Regions from separate parts of the Mangrovivirga cuniculi genome, predicted to be linked through region 2. Evidence: riboswitches for the same ligand, from Rfam matches in the RefSeq annotation. Region 2 holds a riboswitch; each other region holds the start of a gene.
The links. A riboswitch is a leader RNA that binds a small molecule or an ion and turns the genes downstream of it on or off. The one in region 2 is predicted to bind S-adenosylmethionine.
Positions count from the first base shown of each region.

Region 1: linked by a shared signal. The riboswitch ahead of DCC35_RS15055 (4Fe-4S binding protein) and the one ahead of DCC35_RS19810 (aspartate kinase) in region 2 are both predicted to bind S-adenosylmethionine.
Region 3: linked by a shared signal. The riboswitch ahead of DCC35_RS08925 (homocysteine S-methyltransferase family protein) and the one ahead of DCC35_RS19810 (aspartate kinase) in region 2 are both predicted to bind S-adenosylmethionine.

Region 1 covers NZ_CP028923.1:3,417,651-3,423,067, reverse strand. The annotation lists gene DCC35_RS15065 (HEPN domain-containing protein) at 1-764, opposite strand, end outside; partial or broken gene DCC35_RS15060 (trans-sulfuration enzyme family protein) at 939-2,137, opposite strand; gene DCC35_RS15055 (4Fe-4S binding protein) at 2,150-2,500, opposite strand; SAM riboswitch class I at 2,732-2,837, opposite strand; gene DCC35_RS15050 (5' nucleotidase, NT5C type) at 3,513-4,067, shown strand; gene DCC35_RS15045 (SemiSWEET transporter) at 4,064-4,321, shown strand; gene DCC35_RS15040 (DNA polymerase III subunit alpha) at 4,326-5,417, opposite strand, start outside.
Region 2 covers NZ_CP028923.1:4,501,045-4,506,461, forward strand. The annotation lists gene DCC35_RS19810 (aspartate kinase) at 1-1,819, opposite strand, end outside; SAM riboswitch class I at 1,927-2,028, opposite strand; gene DCC35_RS19815 (chorismate mutase) at 2,138-3,229, opposite strand; gene DCC35_RS19820 (DUF5034 domain-containing protein) at 3,530-4,024, opposite strand; gene DCC35_RS21650 (hypothetical protein) at 4,014-4,142, opposite strand; gene DCC35_RS19825 (serine hydrolase) at 4,366-5,417, shown strand, end outside.
Region 3 covers NZ_CP028923.1:2,017,551-2,022,967, forward strand. The annotation lists gene ppk1 (polyphosphate kinase 1) at 1-74, shown strand, start outside; gene DCC35_RS08920 (Ppx/GppA phosphatase family protein) at 76-981, shown strand; SAM riboswitch class I at 1,076-1,179, shown strand; gene DCC35_RS08925 (homocysteine S-methyltransferase family protein) at 1,283-2,239, shown strand; gene metH (methionine synthase) at 2,239-4,950, shown strand; gene metF (methylenetetrahydrofolate reductase [NAD(P)H]) at 4,977-5,417, shown strand, end outside.

The DNA of each region.
Region 1 (5,417 bases), 1.1 Mb from region 2:
TTAAATCGCTTTTCTCTTTCACCATACCGGTCAAAGACCCGCAGCCCGGATTCGATAAATGGAATAAGCTGATCAGATGGAAGAAAATCAAAAGCTTCTTGTGCGGTAAATGGCTGAGCCCCCAGACCACCACCGATAAGCACACGAAAACCCCTGACTTCTTTACCATCGATCAATTTAGTTTTAGGTATAAATCCAAAATCATGGATAAAACCATACGCATCATCTTTATCACTTGATGAAAATGCGATCTTTATTTTTCTACCCATTTCCTGATTTACCGGATATCTGAGGAAATATTCGAATACAGCCTGTACATAAGGGCTTACATCAAATGGTTCTTGTGGATCGATCCCTGCAGCTGGTGAGGCAGTAATATTTCTTAATGTGTTTCCACAAGCTTCTCTTCCGGTAATTCCTGCAGCTTCCAGTTCTTCCCAGAGTTGAGGTGAGTCATCAAGATTTACATAATGTAACTGAATGTTTTGTCTTGTTGTCAGGTGGAGGTTTCCTGTGCTGAATTGATCAGAAAGATCTGCCAGTACAGAAAGCTGATCAGTGGTTAATTTTCCATAAGGAATTTTAGTCCTGAACATCTGCACACCTTGTTGCCGCTGGCCATAAACTCCCCTGGCAAGACGAAATGCTTTGAAGCGTTCTTCATCGATCTTCCCATCCTTAAAAAGGTCGATCTTAGTTTTTAATTCTTTTATATCTTCCTGAGCTTCAGGATTAATTAGATCTTTTTTTGATAAACTGGACATGATTTTGTTTTGTTAAAAGTCAATAAAAAAGCCCCCGGGATTTGATATACTATCCGCGGGGGCTTTCCAAATGAATATAAATTGGGTGTACCTACGGACAATAGGGTATCTTAATACATGCGTACATGTACCTGTGACAACAACAAATATTCATCTGTATGGCTAAATAGTTTTTCATACTGTTTGTGAGATTTTTCTGCTTGCCCGAAGAGCCTGCTCAAGGTCTTCTACGATATCATTTATATTTTCAAGGCCGACTGATACTCTTACTAATCCGGGAGTAATACCTACAGCACTTCTTTCTTCCTCAGAAAGTTTGCTATGTGTAGTACTGGCAGGGTGAGTTACAATTGTTCGTGTATCACCCAGGTTTGCAGATAGAGAACACATTTTAAGATTGTTTAAAAATGCTGCACCTCTTTCAACACCTCCTTTTACTTCAAAGGTTATTAAGCCGCCACCATGCCTCATTTGTTTTTTGCAACTTCAAACTGGGGATGGGAAGGAAGAAAAGGATACTTTGCTTTATTCACATCTTCGTGGTCGAGAAAATAATTTGCAAGTTCCAGTGCATTGCTGCAATGTCTGTCCATTCTGACAGGCAGCGTTTCCAGGCTTTTAGATAAAATCCAGGCGTTAAAAGGAGATATTACCGGTCCGGTTTGTCTGGAAAAGAACCTGACTTCATCAATTAGTTCCTGAGAACCGAGTATTGCTCCACCGAGTACTCTTCCCTGTCCGTCAATAAATTTGGTAGCAGAGTGAGTGACAATATGGGCGCCAAATTTTGCCGGATTTTGAAGGTATGGGGTTGCAAAACAATTGTCGATGTTCAAAATCAGGTCATGATCTTTGGCAAAACCACCCAGCCATTCAAGATCTATAATATCCAGACCGGGATTAGATGGAGTTTCTGCAAATAAAAGCTTTGTGTTTGGTTTTACAGCTTTTTCCCATTCTTCAGCCGGAGCATTAATGTCAACATAGGTTATTTCCACATTCCATCGGGGAAATATCCTTGTAAATAGCTGATGAGTAGAGCCAAATACTGCTCTGCTTGCGATAACATGATCACCGGCACGCAGCAGTGCAGCCATACTTGTAAACATGGCAGACATTCCGGTTGCAGTGGCAAAGCCATCTTCAGTGCCTTCAAGAGCACATAGCTTTTCTACAAACTCGGATACATTCGGGTTGCTAAACCGGGAATAAATATTTCCTTCCACCTCATCCTGAAATAATGCTCTTGCATGCTCAGCGTCATCAAATGTAAATGAAGAAGTCAGGAAAAGCGGACTGGAATGCTCGTTAAACTCCGTTTGAGGATATCTGGTCCTGACTGCTTTTGTTTCAAAATGTTTAAAATCTGCCATATTAAATATTATTTATGCTTCCTGGTGAAGCCATTCCTTTTTCTGTTCTAATTCTTCCTGTGTTTCTTCATAATCAGGATCGGGTACACAGCAATCTACCGGGCAAACAGCTGCGCATTGAGGTTCTTCGTGAAAACCGGTGCATTCTGTACATTTTGCCGGTACGATATAATAGAATTCATCAGAAACGGGTTCCTGGTCTTCATCTGCAGGTACAGAAGTGCCGTCTTCTAATTCAACCTCATCAAGACTGGTTCCGCCGCCCCATGTCCAGGGTACACCACCTTCGTAAATAGCAGTGTTTGGGCATTCTGGCTCGCAAGCTCCGCAGTTAATACATTCTTCGGTTATATAAATTGCCATCGATTTTGTTGTTAATAATTGAAAAAATAATTTGAATCTCGCAGTAGAAATATAGATCTGCTGCAATGCTTTGAATCAGTAAGTGTTGTTAAAAGTTGTCAGATCAGCAACAGCAACACATTACCCTGTAACAACAAATAGTAGGATAAGCAACAAGAATAGAATTAAAGTCTTTAGTAGACTTTGATTGTGAAACTCTGAAGATGTTTGTAAGTGCTTTCATTTTAATTGCATTTATATTTCCCAACATCGGGCAGGAATTAGCACCTTATTTAATTTGTTTAATAGGTTGCTAGAGTTTCACCGGGCCTGTTCCCTCCACTCTTCTTTATAAATCAATTATTTAGAATTGATTTGATACAAATGTATGTAGTAGATTTTAACCGTACAAGGGTTTAGTTGAAATTATTTTAAAAATACTCTAAAAAACTATGAGCTCTGATAATCTAATGTGGTAACCATTGTGACTGATAAAACTATCAGGTAAAGGGTGCTTATTGATAAAGTGCAGAAAAAAATAAAAATTTTTTACCTCAAAAAATAAGTTAAAAAACTGATTATTCATTGATTATTAATACAACTTATAAAAAAATTAAAAAAAATTGCTTTCGGGGGTTTCCTTTTTTTCTTTGCCGGTATATACTAATGAATTTGAAAATTTTTTAGACGTTATTTTTTTACATGCAGTTGATTTTTTGATATTATTTTTTAGACTGACAATATTCAAATTCATTACGGTTTTGGCAGTAGGCTCTTAGAGAAATTCTAAGAGCCTTTTTTTATGAGCAAACGGGCTACTTGGTTTATTGTTTCAATCTGTGAGTCAAAATGTCGCCATAAATGTAATTTACTTATATAATTATCATCAAAAATTGAATAAATCATACTCTAGTTCGATGAATTAATAAAACACATTGCAGCATTGTGGTGTTTTAACTTTATTTGCTGTTCATTTTTTGCAGATGCTTGAAAATTTAGTTAGGCAGTGCAGTTGTTAAGAAAGGAAAATGTTATGAAAAAACGTATTGCAATAGATATGGATGAGGTGATGGCTGACACGCTTGAAGCTCTGATCGATAGATATCAAAATGATTTCAATATTGAGATCGACCGTACTGATATGGAGGGATGGCACCTGGAAGATTATGTAGATCCTGAACATAAGCAGAAAATTCTTAATTACATGATGCAAAGGGGGTTTTTCGAGAATCTTCCGCTTATAGAAGGGGCGCAGGAAACCATAGAAAAACTTCATAGGGATCACGAGATTTTTATCGTGACTGCAGCGACTCAATTACCACATAGTATGGAAGAAAAAGTTAAATGGCTTAACAAGCATTTTCCATATATTGGATGGAGAAATATGGTGATGTGTGGTGACAAGTCAATTGTGATTGCCGATTATCTTATCGATGATCATGCGCATAATTTTGATGGTTTCAAAGGAGAGGGAATTTTATTTCATTCACTCCACAATGCAAAAGAAACCAGGTATAAAAGAATATATGCCTGGACTGAATTTGAAGAATTGCTGAATTCTTCGCTTTCGCATTCTATACAGACATGATAGACTGGAAGGAAATTATCGGGATAGTGGCAGGTTGTTGTACAACCATTGCTTTTTTACCACAGGTGATAAAAACCTGGAGGACAAAAAGTGCACGTGATCTGTCATTATCCATGTTTCTAATATTTTTTACCGGTGTATTATTATGGCTGATTTATGGAATAGTGGTTGCTGACCTACCGGTAATTCTTGCCAATAGCGCCACATTATTTCTTGCCGGTATTCTTCTGTTCTTTAAAGTGATCTATAAGTAATTTGTCAGGTAGATAGTAATGCCTGTTGCCTCAGTTTATCCCGGTCTACCATTGGAACTTTTTCCATTTTCGTAATCTCGATCATCGGGTATTCAAAATCTTCAACGACCTTTCCTTCAATATTGTAAAACCCGGCACCTCTGAACGGATATTTCTTTGCTGTATTTGGAAAGTGAGTGGTGTCAAAAAAATCACCGTTTTTATCGATAAACGTTCCGAAAAACATCGGTTTCCTGTCTTTAGTTCTCGTGTTTTTTATCGTGACCAGGTATCCGGTAATTGAAAAACGCTTTTTCAAATAGCTGATCATGTCTTTTGCCGCCAGTGGAAGCAAACTGTTTTCGGGAAGTAGAAGAAAAGGATCGCACAAAGGGAAACCTATAAGCTCAAATTCGTCAAATGCATCTTCAAATGGTATATGATCCAGGTTGGGAAGAGAATAGGTTTTCATTTTTGTGTGGAACATATCTCCACCGGGAAGTTTTGTTTTGCTTTTTTCTTTTTTGCCATAGTAAAGTCTTGCCTGCCACAACAGGGCTCTTTTTTCTTCGCCGGTAAATCTGAATGCACCGATTCTGATCAGGATATAAATCTGCTCGGGTCCGGGAAGAGTACGTTCAATAAAATCCTGGAGTCCGGTGTATTTCCCATTTTCTCTTTCGCTTACGATTCGGTGAGCAAGTTTGGTTTCAAGACTTTTTAGATGAATAAAACCAACATGGATTTCTTTTCCGTTGATACTTGTTAAATATTCACTTGTGTTTACACAGGGTGCCTGGATGATCGCTCCGTATCGTTTGGCTTCGTGAAAGTAGAATTCTGTTTTATAAAAACCCCCGAAGTTATTAATCACCCCGACCATGAATTCAAGAGGGTAGTGGGCTTTCAGATATAAGCTTTGATAACTTTCTACTGCGTAACTGGCTGAATGTGCCTTGGAAAAGGAGTAACCGGAAAAGCTTTCGATCTGACGCCAGACTTCCTTGTAAATAGCCTCGGGATATCCTTTTTGTTTACAGTTGGTAAAGAATTTTTCCTCGACACGTTCAAACTCTTTTCGGGATCGATATTTCCCCGACATTCCCCTCCTTAAAAT
Region 2 (5,417 bases):
TACTTTTGATCCTTAATGGAATATTATTGAAAAGAAGTGGCTGGATTGTTTTTGGATGAAGTACATTGGCACCAAAATTTGCAAGTTCATTGGCTTCCCGGTAGCTTATGTGTTCCAGCTTCATGGCATGTGGAACATATTTCGGACTTGCGCTGAAAACCCCTTCAACATCTGTCCAGTTTTGTACCTCGACAGCATTGATAAAACTGGCAATCAATGTTGCAGTATAATTACTGCCGTTTCTGCCCAGGGTAACCGTTTCACCGTTAACATCTCTGGCTATAAATCCTGTAATCACAGGAATAGTCTCAATATCCAGCCTTCCGAAAAACTCTTGTACATTTGACCGTGAATTATGAAAGTCAACATTTACTGCTGCTTCCTGACGTCCGGCTATCAGTAATTGCCTCGCATCAACCGGGATTGCTTTCAATCCATTTTTATTCAAGTAATTAGCAATAACTTTGGCGCTGATCAGTTCTCCCACTGCTAAAATTTTGTCCTCTACTGGTGTTGCTTTATACCTCAACACTTTCAGGGCTGCCAGCAAATTTGCCAGTTCATCTGTTTCATGTGAGAGATCAAGTTCGTATCCCGGAATTTGCTGGTTCTCCACAAAATCATTAAATAATTTATCATAAGAATCACCATTAATTGCAGCCTGGTAAAGTTTGCATAACCTGTTTGTACTGTCACCCCGTGCTGAAACCACTAAAGCAACCGGATACAGATCAAAAGCGTGGTTAGTTATATCGATGACATTTTTCAGAACAGGCCCGTTTTGCAATGACTTCCCTCCGAACTTCAACACAATACGCTGATCTTTCCTCACAGGCTCATGCTGTTTATAAAAAGATTCAATTCTGTCTGTTATCTGGTCTATCTCTATTAAAAACCCATCATGACCGTAATCAGACTTAATTTCCCTGTAGATGGCATCCGGAATATGCTCAGCTATAAATTGCTGAAATCTGGTAGGGATAAGTGAATCAGAATCAATTCCAATTACCAAAGTAGGTATTTTTATTTCTGAAAGAGCCTTTATTTCTCCTCCACGGTTCCTGCCTATATTATGAGTATCCAGGCATTTGGTGAGATAGAAATAACTTAAGGCATTAAAGCGATTAATAAATTTCTCCCCCTGATATTGTAAATAGCTGGAAGATTTAAAATTGTCTACTTTCTCTTCGGTGTCTGTTTGTTTTTCAATAAAAGCATCAGAGGTTCGGTATGTCAATAAGGCCATCGAGCGGGCTGCTTTCATACCTGCTTTACCACCATCTTTGGCACCAAATGTTGGATCAGATTGCATGGCCATTCTTTGAGATTCATGAACAGCAATACCCCATGCTGATTCTTTCGAACAAGAGGCGATTAATACCATATGACTGATATCACCTTTAAACCCATAACCAAATTCCAGAGCCTGGTTTCCTCCAAACGACCCACCGATTATGGTATGTATTTTATCAATCTTTAATTCTTCAGCGAGTTTAAAATAAGAGTTTACCAAATCTCGAATGCTAAACTGCGGGAAATCAAGACTTTCGGGACGGGTAGACCCATATGGTGAGCCAATAGAATTGACACAGATGATAAAATATTCTTCCGGATCGTAAAAGTTTCCTTTACCAAATAGCTTAGGCCACCATTCTTCTACATCTGAGCTTCCCGAAATAGCATGAAATACCCAGATAATATTCGACTGATCTTCATCGATCTTGCCATAAGTATGATATGCTAATTGAAGATCATGGATATATTCACCGTTTTCTAAAAGAAATGGCTCTTTAAAGGTCACTGTCTTTTTATCGCTCATAAATCTGTTTCTGCTTCTTTTATAACCGGGCTTATCAGGAATGCAGAGCGCTAAAAAAGAAAAACCTCTTTCAACTGACGTCAAAAGAGGTTTAAATATCTTCTTTTGACTTATCTCCCCCGGCAAACCGGGATGGAATTAGCACCTTCTTGTAAACAAGGGTTGCTAAGGTTTCAACGGGCCTTTCCCTCCACCTTTCTTGATAAGCTATGTAAATGAACTTATTTCTAAATAACTCTTGCAAATATAGGCTTTATTTTTAAAATCCAATGAAAACGTATCTTTCTATTATATAAAGCCCTATTTCTTTACACCAATTTATTTAACAACGTTATTACCGGCTTTATTCATCACGATATTCTGATGATCAATAGATTCCTGGTGAATAATTTTCAAATATGCTTTCATGAATTTCTCTGAAAGGCCGTGAATCCCTCCTTTCACTAATGATTTCTCAATAATTTCCTCCCATCTGTTTGGTTGCAGGATCGTTATTCCCTCATCATTTTTCACATGGCCGATCTCTTCAGAAGTTTTCATTCGGTCACCTAAAAGCTTCATGATATCTTCATCAATCATATCTATGCGGCTACGCAATACATCTAATTTTTCTCTGAATGAAGCATCTTCAACAGAAGTACTCCTCACTACAAGATCTGATAGTAACTGATCTAAAACCGATGGTGTAACCTGCTGATCCTTGTCACTTAAAGCCACTTCAGGGTTAATATGTGATTCAATCATCAAACCATCCATATTCAAATCAAGAGCCTTTTGAGAAACAGCTTGAAGCAAATCGCGGTTTCCACAAATATGGCTCGGATCACAGACCATTGGCATATCCGGAAATCTGCGTTTCATTTCAACTGCCAATTGCCATTTAGGTTCGTTTCGGTATTTCACCTTTTGATGCTGGGCGAATCCACGATGGATCAAACCGATTTTTGTAATTCCGGCTCCCTGTAAACGTTCGATTGCTCCGGTCCACAATTGGATATCAGGATTAAGCGGGTTTTTCACAAATACAGTCGCGTCGGTTCCTCTTAAAGCATCCGCGATTTCCTGCACAGAAAATGGATTCACAGTAGTTCGAGCACCGATCCACATTACATCTACATCGTGTTTTAATGCATCAAATACATGACTGAATTTGGCTACCTCTGCAGAGATGGGAAGACCGGTTTCTTCTTTAGCTTTTTTCATCCATCCTAGAGCTTCTACACCTACACCTTCAAAGCTTCCTGGTCTTGTTCGTGGTTTCCATATTCCAGCGCGTAGAATATCCACCTTACCAGTATCTGCAAGTTCCTTTGCCGTGGATAATAATTGTTCTTCGCTCTCAGCACTACATGGCCCTGAAATTACTACCGGCCTTTTCTGTTTAAATAATTCAATTACGTTCGTTTTCATTGGAATGACTTTTTTATTAAAAATTTTGAGACATAAAAAAAGCCTCCCGGAATTGGGAGGCTCTGTTAATACATTTATAAACTAAAACATACTATGGCCTCCCTTTTATTCTATAATAAAAGAAAAAGAAGTAACCAATATATGCTGCTCTGTTCGTAATCATTTGACACTAAGATAAAGTAAAATATTATTAACCATCAAACAATTTCTAATATTTTTATCAAAATTTTAAATTACAAGGCAAAACACTATGTTTTTGATTACTAAACACCCTTATTTTTAAACGAACGGTTGTTTGGATTACTCTAAAATCACCTCATCGGTGGTGGAGCTCAAAGTTTTTGAGCTGGTTTCAATTTCAATCGTAAATACATGTTTCGAAGCCTCTCCAGGAGCCTTTGTAATATATAATGTAAGTGGATCCTTTTGAAAATTATCTAAGAAATAGGCATTGTTAAGATTATCAGCTGAAAATGGAATTCTTTCAGAACCGATATCCAACATATTAAATAAACCCACAAGATTAGTCCCCGCCGGATACTCGCTATTAAAATCATTATCTGAAGTAATGACAACACTTTTTACAGAATCCATCAAAGAATAACTTACTAATGGGGAGCAAGCATAAGCAGTGGTTGAAAATAAGCCATAAGAAGTAGCCTCTGATAAAAAATTCACATTTAAGTCCAGGCTTTGCATAAGAACAAATTCATATACTGCATCTAATGTATCGGTATCCTGATATTGCTCAAATCCAGCTCCTGTTGCCTTCTGAATAGAAGAATTAGAAATCATTAATGCTTACCTGCAAAGTACCTCCTTCATCACCTTTACACTCATCACAAGAAGGAATACCAAAAATAAAAAATGACATTACGGAAATTTTAAGGATTATAGTTTTAAAATGTCTCATTCTAGTTGATAGTTTAATTAAAATTCCTTTAAAAGTAATTCAATTAAATTTAATGTTAAGATAAAACAAAGGTATTCCGTTTTCTGTATCCAGACCCTGTCAAAGTCAAAATTATGGCTTAAATAAGCTATTTTCGCAGATATGACACCAAGGTGACATCTATATGTCGTCTAAAAGACTGATGTAACAGACTACTTTTACATCAAACAAAATGATAAAAAAAATGACTAATTCATTATCCAAAAATTTAATCTACCAACGAAAACTTAAAGGGCTTACACAAAAAGAATTGTCTGACCGAACTAATATAACTGTAAGAACTATTCAGCGAATTGAAAAAGGAGAAACTGAACCTCATCTTCAAACTGTAAAATTACTAGCTGTTGCAATGGATATTGATGTGGACACTCTTTTGCCTCTTAATAACCCACGCGAAGAAGACATACAAAAAAAATGGCTACTCCTTCTTCATGCTACCCCTTTTTTAGGCTCCGTCATTCCACTATTTAACATCCTGGCTCCGGTATTTATCTGGATTCATAAAAGAGAAGACAACAAAATATATGATATTCATGGCCGTAAGGTATTAAACTTTCAATTGACAATGACACTGGTTTTTCTTTTCGCCCTTTCAGGAATGATGTTCATTGGACATTTAATTATGCAAGGCACTCCATTAATGATCTTTCTGTTTTTTGGCGTTTTAATTTATACCTTCATAGTAATGTGTGTAAACATATACCTGGTCATCAAAGACAGAAAATGCTATTACCCCCTTTCAATCCCGTTTCTTTCTATTAAAAGAAAAGCGAAAAACAAAATGGCAACAATTGTCCTCATCGTTTCTTCATTCTTTTTTTCCTGTTCTTCGCACGCCCAAACTGTTAGCAGGCTTGATGGATCGCAAATTACTGTAGATTCTTTAGATCGAAAGATTAAACAATTGATGACTGATGCAAAAGTCACAGGAATGGCAATAACCATTTTTAATGATGGGAAATCAGTTTATAGCAAAGCCCATGGTTATCGAAATAAAAAGGAAAGCCTGATTTTAACTGATTCTTCTAATATCTATGGAGCCTCTTTAAGTAAAGCTGTTTTCTCTGTTATCGCTATGAAGCTAGTGGAAGAAGGTTTTATTGATCTGGACACACCCTTAGAAAGCTATTTAGATAAAAAGATTTACGAATATGTCCCTCAAACCAGGTGGCACGATGATTATTCAAACCTTAAAAATGACACTCTTTATCATAAAATCACTGCCAGAATGTGTTT
Region 3 (5,417 bases), 2.2 Mb from region 2:
GAATTAGTGTTCACGAAGCGTTTTATAGTTTAACTGAAGAGAAACTTGAAGAAGTAGATTTGTTGAGTATATAATATGAAATTAGCTGTTATCGATATAGGCTCAAACGCAATACGTTTTCAGGTTAATACTGTCAAAGTTTTTAGAGGTTCTGTTTATAGTAAAAAGCTTGAATATGTCAGGTTTCCATTGCGTCTCGGTAAGGATGTGTTTAAGCATGGCAGGATTAAAAAAAAGAAAGTTGAAAAATTTGTGGAGCTGATGTCAGTTTATAAAAGTCTGATGGATCTTTATGAGGTAGATGATCATATGATCTGTGCAACTTCAGCTATGCGCGAAGCAGATAATGGCCCTGAAATAGCTAAAAAAGTCAGAGATACCTCCGGATTGAAGATTAAAATAATTGATGGTGATGAAGAAGCATCCATGATCAATAATGCACTTAAGCAATATATCGCCGATGAAATGGTAATTCACGTGGACGTTGGTGGAGGTAGTACCGAACTTAATATTTATAAAAACAGGAAAAAAATTGTTGCTCATTCGTTTAAACTGGGTTCAGTCCGTAGCCTGGGTCATCATGACAATCCTAAGACCTGGGAAAAGATACACTCATGGATTGGGGAGCAATTAAAGAAATATAACAAGAAAGATCTTCCTGTTTCAGCTGTGGGTACTGGTGGAAACATAAATAAAATAATGGATATTTCTGAAGGTGGTGAAAAAGGATTTGTTACTGCAGATCAAATCAAAGAAGTTAAATCCAGACTTTCTGAAATGACCTATGAAGAACGAGTTTATTTATTAAATCTTAATGAAGATCGCGCCGACGTGATATTGCCTGCTGCCGATATTTACCTTGCTGCAATGGAATGGGCCAGGGCAGATAAAATGGTTGTGCCTACAGTTGGACTTAAAGATGGAATGATTCAAAAATTGATCGATAAATATTTTGAGGAGGAAATGGCCTTAAAAATATAAATAGTTATTATTAATGATTTTAATAGAATGGCAAAGGAATTAAAAATCTCTTAAAAGTTTTATTATTTCCTTATCATTTGTTTATTTTGTTTAATGCTTATCAAGAAAGACAGAGGGATTGGGCCCTGCGAAGTCTTAGCAACCTTGGTTAAACTTGGTGCTACTTCCCATCTCGGCAAGACCGGGAAAAGATAAGTTTCAAGCCCGTCTGAAACTCTTTCTTGATAACTAAGTTGTAAATTAAGATAGAGTGGATATAAAACTAGCATTACAAAAACGGATATTAATTCTCGATGGAGCCATGGGTACCATGATCCAGCGGTATAATCTTGATGAAGAAGATTTCAGAGGTGAAAGATTTAAAAACCACACTTCTTCATTAAAAGGTAATAATGATCTTCTCAGTATTACCCGGTCGGATATAATAGAAACTATTCACAAGGAGTATCTGGATGCCGGAGCTGATATAATTGAAACGAATACTTTTAGCAGTACTTCCATCGCACAGGATGATTATAATCTTAGTGAGCTTGCTTATGAACTGAATTATGAATCAGCTAAAATAGCAAAAACTGCTGCAGAAGAATTTACCAGGGCTAACCCGGAAAAGCCCAGATGGGTGGCTGGTTCGGTAGGACCGACCAATAAAACAGCGAGCCTTTCACCAGATGTGAATGATCCCGGTTTTAGGGCAGTTTCTTTTAATGATCTTGTTAAAGCATATAAAGAACAAATTAAGGGACTTGTGGAGGGTGGCTCTGATGTGTTATTAATTGAGACTGTTTTTGATACGCTTAATGCTAAAGCAGCCCTTTTTGCCGCCCAGGATTATTTTGAGGATGGAGGAAGAACGGTGCCAATCATGGTATCCGGAACAATAACTGATGCATCTGGCAGAACATTAAGTGGTCAGACTACCGAGGCATTTCTAGTATCTGTTTCTCATGTTGATCTTTTATCTATCGGATTAAATTGTGCACTAGGAGCTAAACAGTTACGTCCGTACTTACAAATATTGGCCAAAAAGTCACCTTTTGCAGTAAGTGCCCACCCCAATGCAGGTTTGCCAAACGAATTTGGTGCTTACGACCAGACACCGGAATCAATGAAAAATGAAGTTGAAGTGTTTTTAAAAGAAGGCCTCTTAAATATTTTAGGGGGATGTTGTGGCACAACGCCAGAACATATAAAACAACTTGCTCAATTGGCTGAAAAATATCAGCCAAGAAAAGAAAGTGAAGAAAATTTAGCCGTTTGATGAGTGAAAATAACTTTACATATAAGCCATTAAGATTAAGTGGCCTGGAGCCATTGTACGTAACTCCTAATGCTAATTTTATCAATATCGGAGAAAGAACGAACGTAACAGGGTCCAGGAAATTCCTCCGATTGATTCGGGAGGATAAATATGAAGAAGCCCTGGATGTAGCCCTCGACCAGGTAAGGGGTGGAGCCCAGGTGATAGATGTCAATATGGATGAAGCCATGATCGACGGAAAGGCGGCAATGGTTAAGTTTTTACACCTCATGGCATCTGAACCTGAAATTGCCCGGATACCGATAATGATCGATTCTTCCAAATGGGAGATCATTGAAGCTGGGCTGCAATGTATCCAGGGAAAAGGGATTGTAAATTCCATCTCTTTAAAGGAAGGAGAAGAACAATTTTTAGAGCAGGCCCGATTGATTAAAAAATATGGAGCTGCTGTAGTTGTTATGGCTTTCGATGAGGACGGTCAGGCTGATAATTATCATCGAAGAATTGAAATCTGCGAACGGTCCTACAAGCTACTCACTGAAATAGCTGACTTTCCTGCTCAGGATATAATTTTTGACCCGAATATTTTTCCTGTAGCCACAGGTATGGAAGAACACCGGAGAAATGCACTTGATTTCTTTGAAGCTACGGCATGGATCAAGCAACACCTACATGGGGCAAAAGTTAGTGGAGGGGTCAGTAATGTTTCATTTAGCTTCCGGGGTAATAATAAAGTCAGGGAAGCGATGCATGCTGCTTTTTTATATCATGCGATCAAGCATGGAATGGATATGGGTATTGTAAATCCGACAATGCTTGAGGTTTACGATGAGATTCCGGATGACCTTCTTGAAAGAGTTGAAGATGTATTACTAAACAGGAGGGAAGATGCTACAGAGCGATTACTTGAATTTGCAGAGACAGTTAAAAACGATAAAAGGGAAGATAAAAAGGCAGAAGAATGGCGGTCAGGGACTGTTGAAGAACGATTGTCTCATGCTCTTGTAAAAGGGATAATTGATCATATTGAAGAAGATACAGAAGAAGCATTTCAGAAACTAGGCAGGCCTCTTAAAGTAATTGAGGGTCCTCTAATGGATGGAATGAATATAGTAGGAGATCTTTTTGGCTCTGGTAAAATGTTTCTTCCTCAGGTAGTGAAGAGTGCCAGGGTTATGAAAAGGGCTGTTGCCTATTTGACTCCTTATCTCGAAGCTGAGAAAAAAGCTAATCCTAATCAAAAGCCCAAAGCAAAAATTCTTCTAGCTACCGTAAAAGGTGATGTTCACGATATTGGTAAAAATATTGTAAGCGTTGTCTTGGCCTGTAATAATTTCGATGTAGTAGATCTGGGAGTTATGGTCCCTGCAGAAAAAATCCTTCAGGCTGCGATTGATGAAAAAGTAGATGCCATTGGCTTAAGTGGACTAATCACACCTTCATTAGATGAGATGGTTCATGTGGCTAAAGAAATGGAAAGGTCGGGATTTGATATGCCTCTTTTGATTGGAGGAGCAACAACATCCAGAATCCATACAGCTGTAAAGATCGACCCTCATTATTCCGGTGTTGTCACACACGTTTTAGATGCGAGCCGGTGTGTTTCAGTTTGCACTAATGCCCTTTCTGATGAGAGAAAAGAAGAATTTAAGCAAAATCTGAAAGAAGAATATGAAAAAGCAAGGGCAGATCATGCGAATAAAAAGCAAATCAAAAAATACATAAGTTACGAGGAAGCGGTTCTAAATGCAGAGAGGCAGGACTGGGAAGGGTATGAACCTCCTGCCCCGAATAAAACCGGTACATTCGTTTTTAATGATATCAATATTGAAGAGTTAATTCCATATATTGACTGGACTCCTTTTTTCTCTGCATGGATGCTTAAAGGGAAATTCCCACAAATATTAAATCATGAGGTAGTGGGGGTGGAAGCTTCAAAATTGTATTCTGATGCTCAGGATATGCTGGCTGAGGTGGTTGAAAATCGAAGTCTAAAGGCACATGGTGTGGTTGGTATTTATCCGGCAGTTAGAACTGGAGCAGACACAGTTAGTGTTATGGATGAATCGGGAAAACCTCATTTCAATTTTGAATTCCTGCGCCAGCAAGGTCAAAAAGGTAAAGGACTGCCAAATTTGTCGTTAGCCGATTTTATTTCACCTTCTGATGCAGGAAAAACAGATTATATTGGAGGATTTGCAGTTACAGCCGGTGATGGTATCGAAGATCTAATTCAGGAATATGAATTAGATGATTACAAGCAAATAATGATAAAAGCATTAGCAGACAGGCTTGCTGAGGCTTTTGCTGAATATTTACATGAAAAAGTCCGTAAAGAAATTTGGGGCTATGCTGCAGGAGAGAATTATGAGAACGAGGAACTAATTAAGGAAAGATATATTGGGATAAGACCAGCGCCTGGTTATCCGGCATGTCCTGATCATACAGAGAAAATCAAGTTATTCGATTGGCTAAAAGTACCTGAAAATACGGGTATAACATTGACTGAAAGCATGGCTATGTATCCGACTGCAGCAGTATCAGGTTATTATTTTAGTCACCCTGAATCGAGATACTTTGGACTTGGGAAAATCGAAAGAGATCAGGTAGAAGAATATTCAAAAAGAAAAGGATGGGATATAGAAACTACAGAAAAGTGGTTAGCGCCAAATTTAAACTATGATCCCGAAAAACTGGTTATACAAAATTAAACTGAAGGCATTTTTACATATATAATATGAAAGTTACTGAGCATTTCGAGAAGGCTGATAAAACACTTTTTACGTTTGAGATTCTCCCACCATTAAAAGGAGAGAATATTCAAAAGCTTTACGATCATTTAGATCCTTTAATGGAGTTTAAACCACCTTTTATTGATGTTACTTATCACAGAGAGGAATTTACCTATAAAAAAAGAGAAAACGGCTTGCTTGAACGGCAGATCATCAGAAAACGGCCGGGTACTGTTGGAATATGTGCTGCTATAAAAAACAAATACAATGTAGATACAGTGCCACACCTGATTTGTGGTGGGTTTTCGAAAGAAGAAACAGAAAATGCTCTGATAGATCTTCATTTTTTAGGTATAAATAATGTTTTAGTTCTACGCGGTGATGCCATGTCAAGTGAACCAAAATTCAGAGCTGAAGAAAACGGACATAACTTTGCTTCTGAGCTT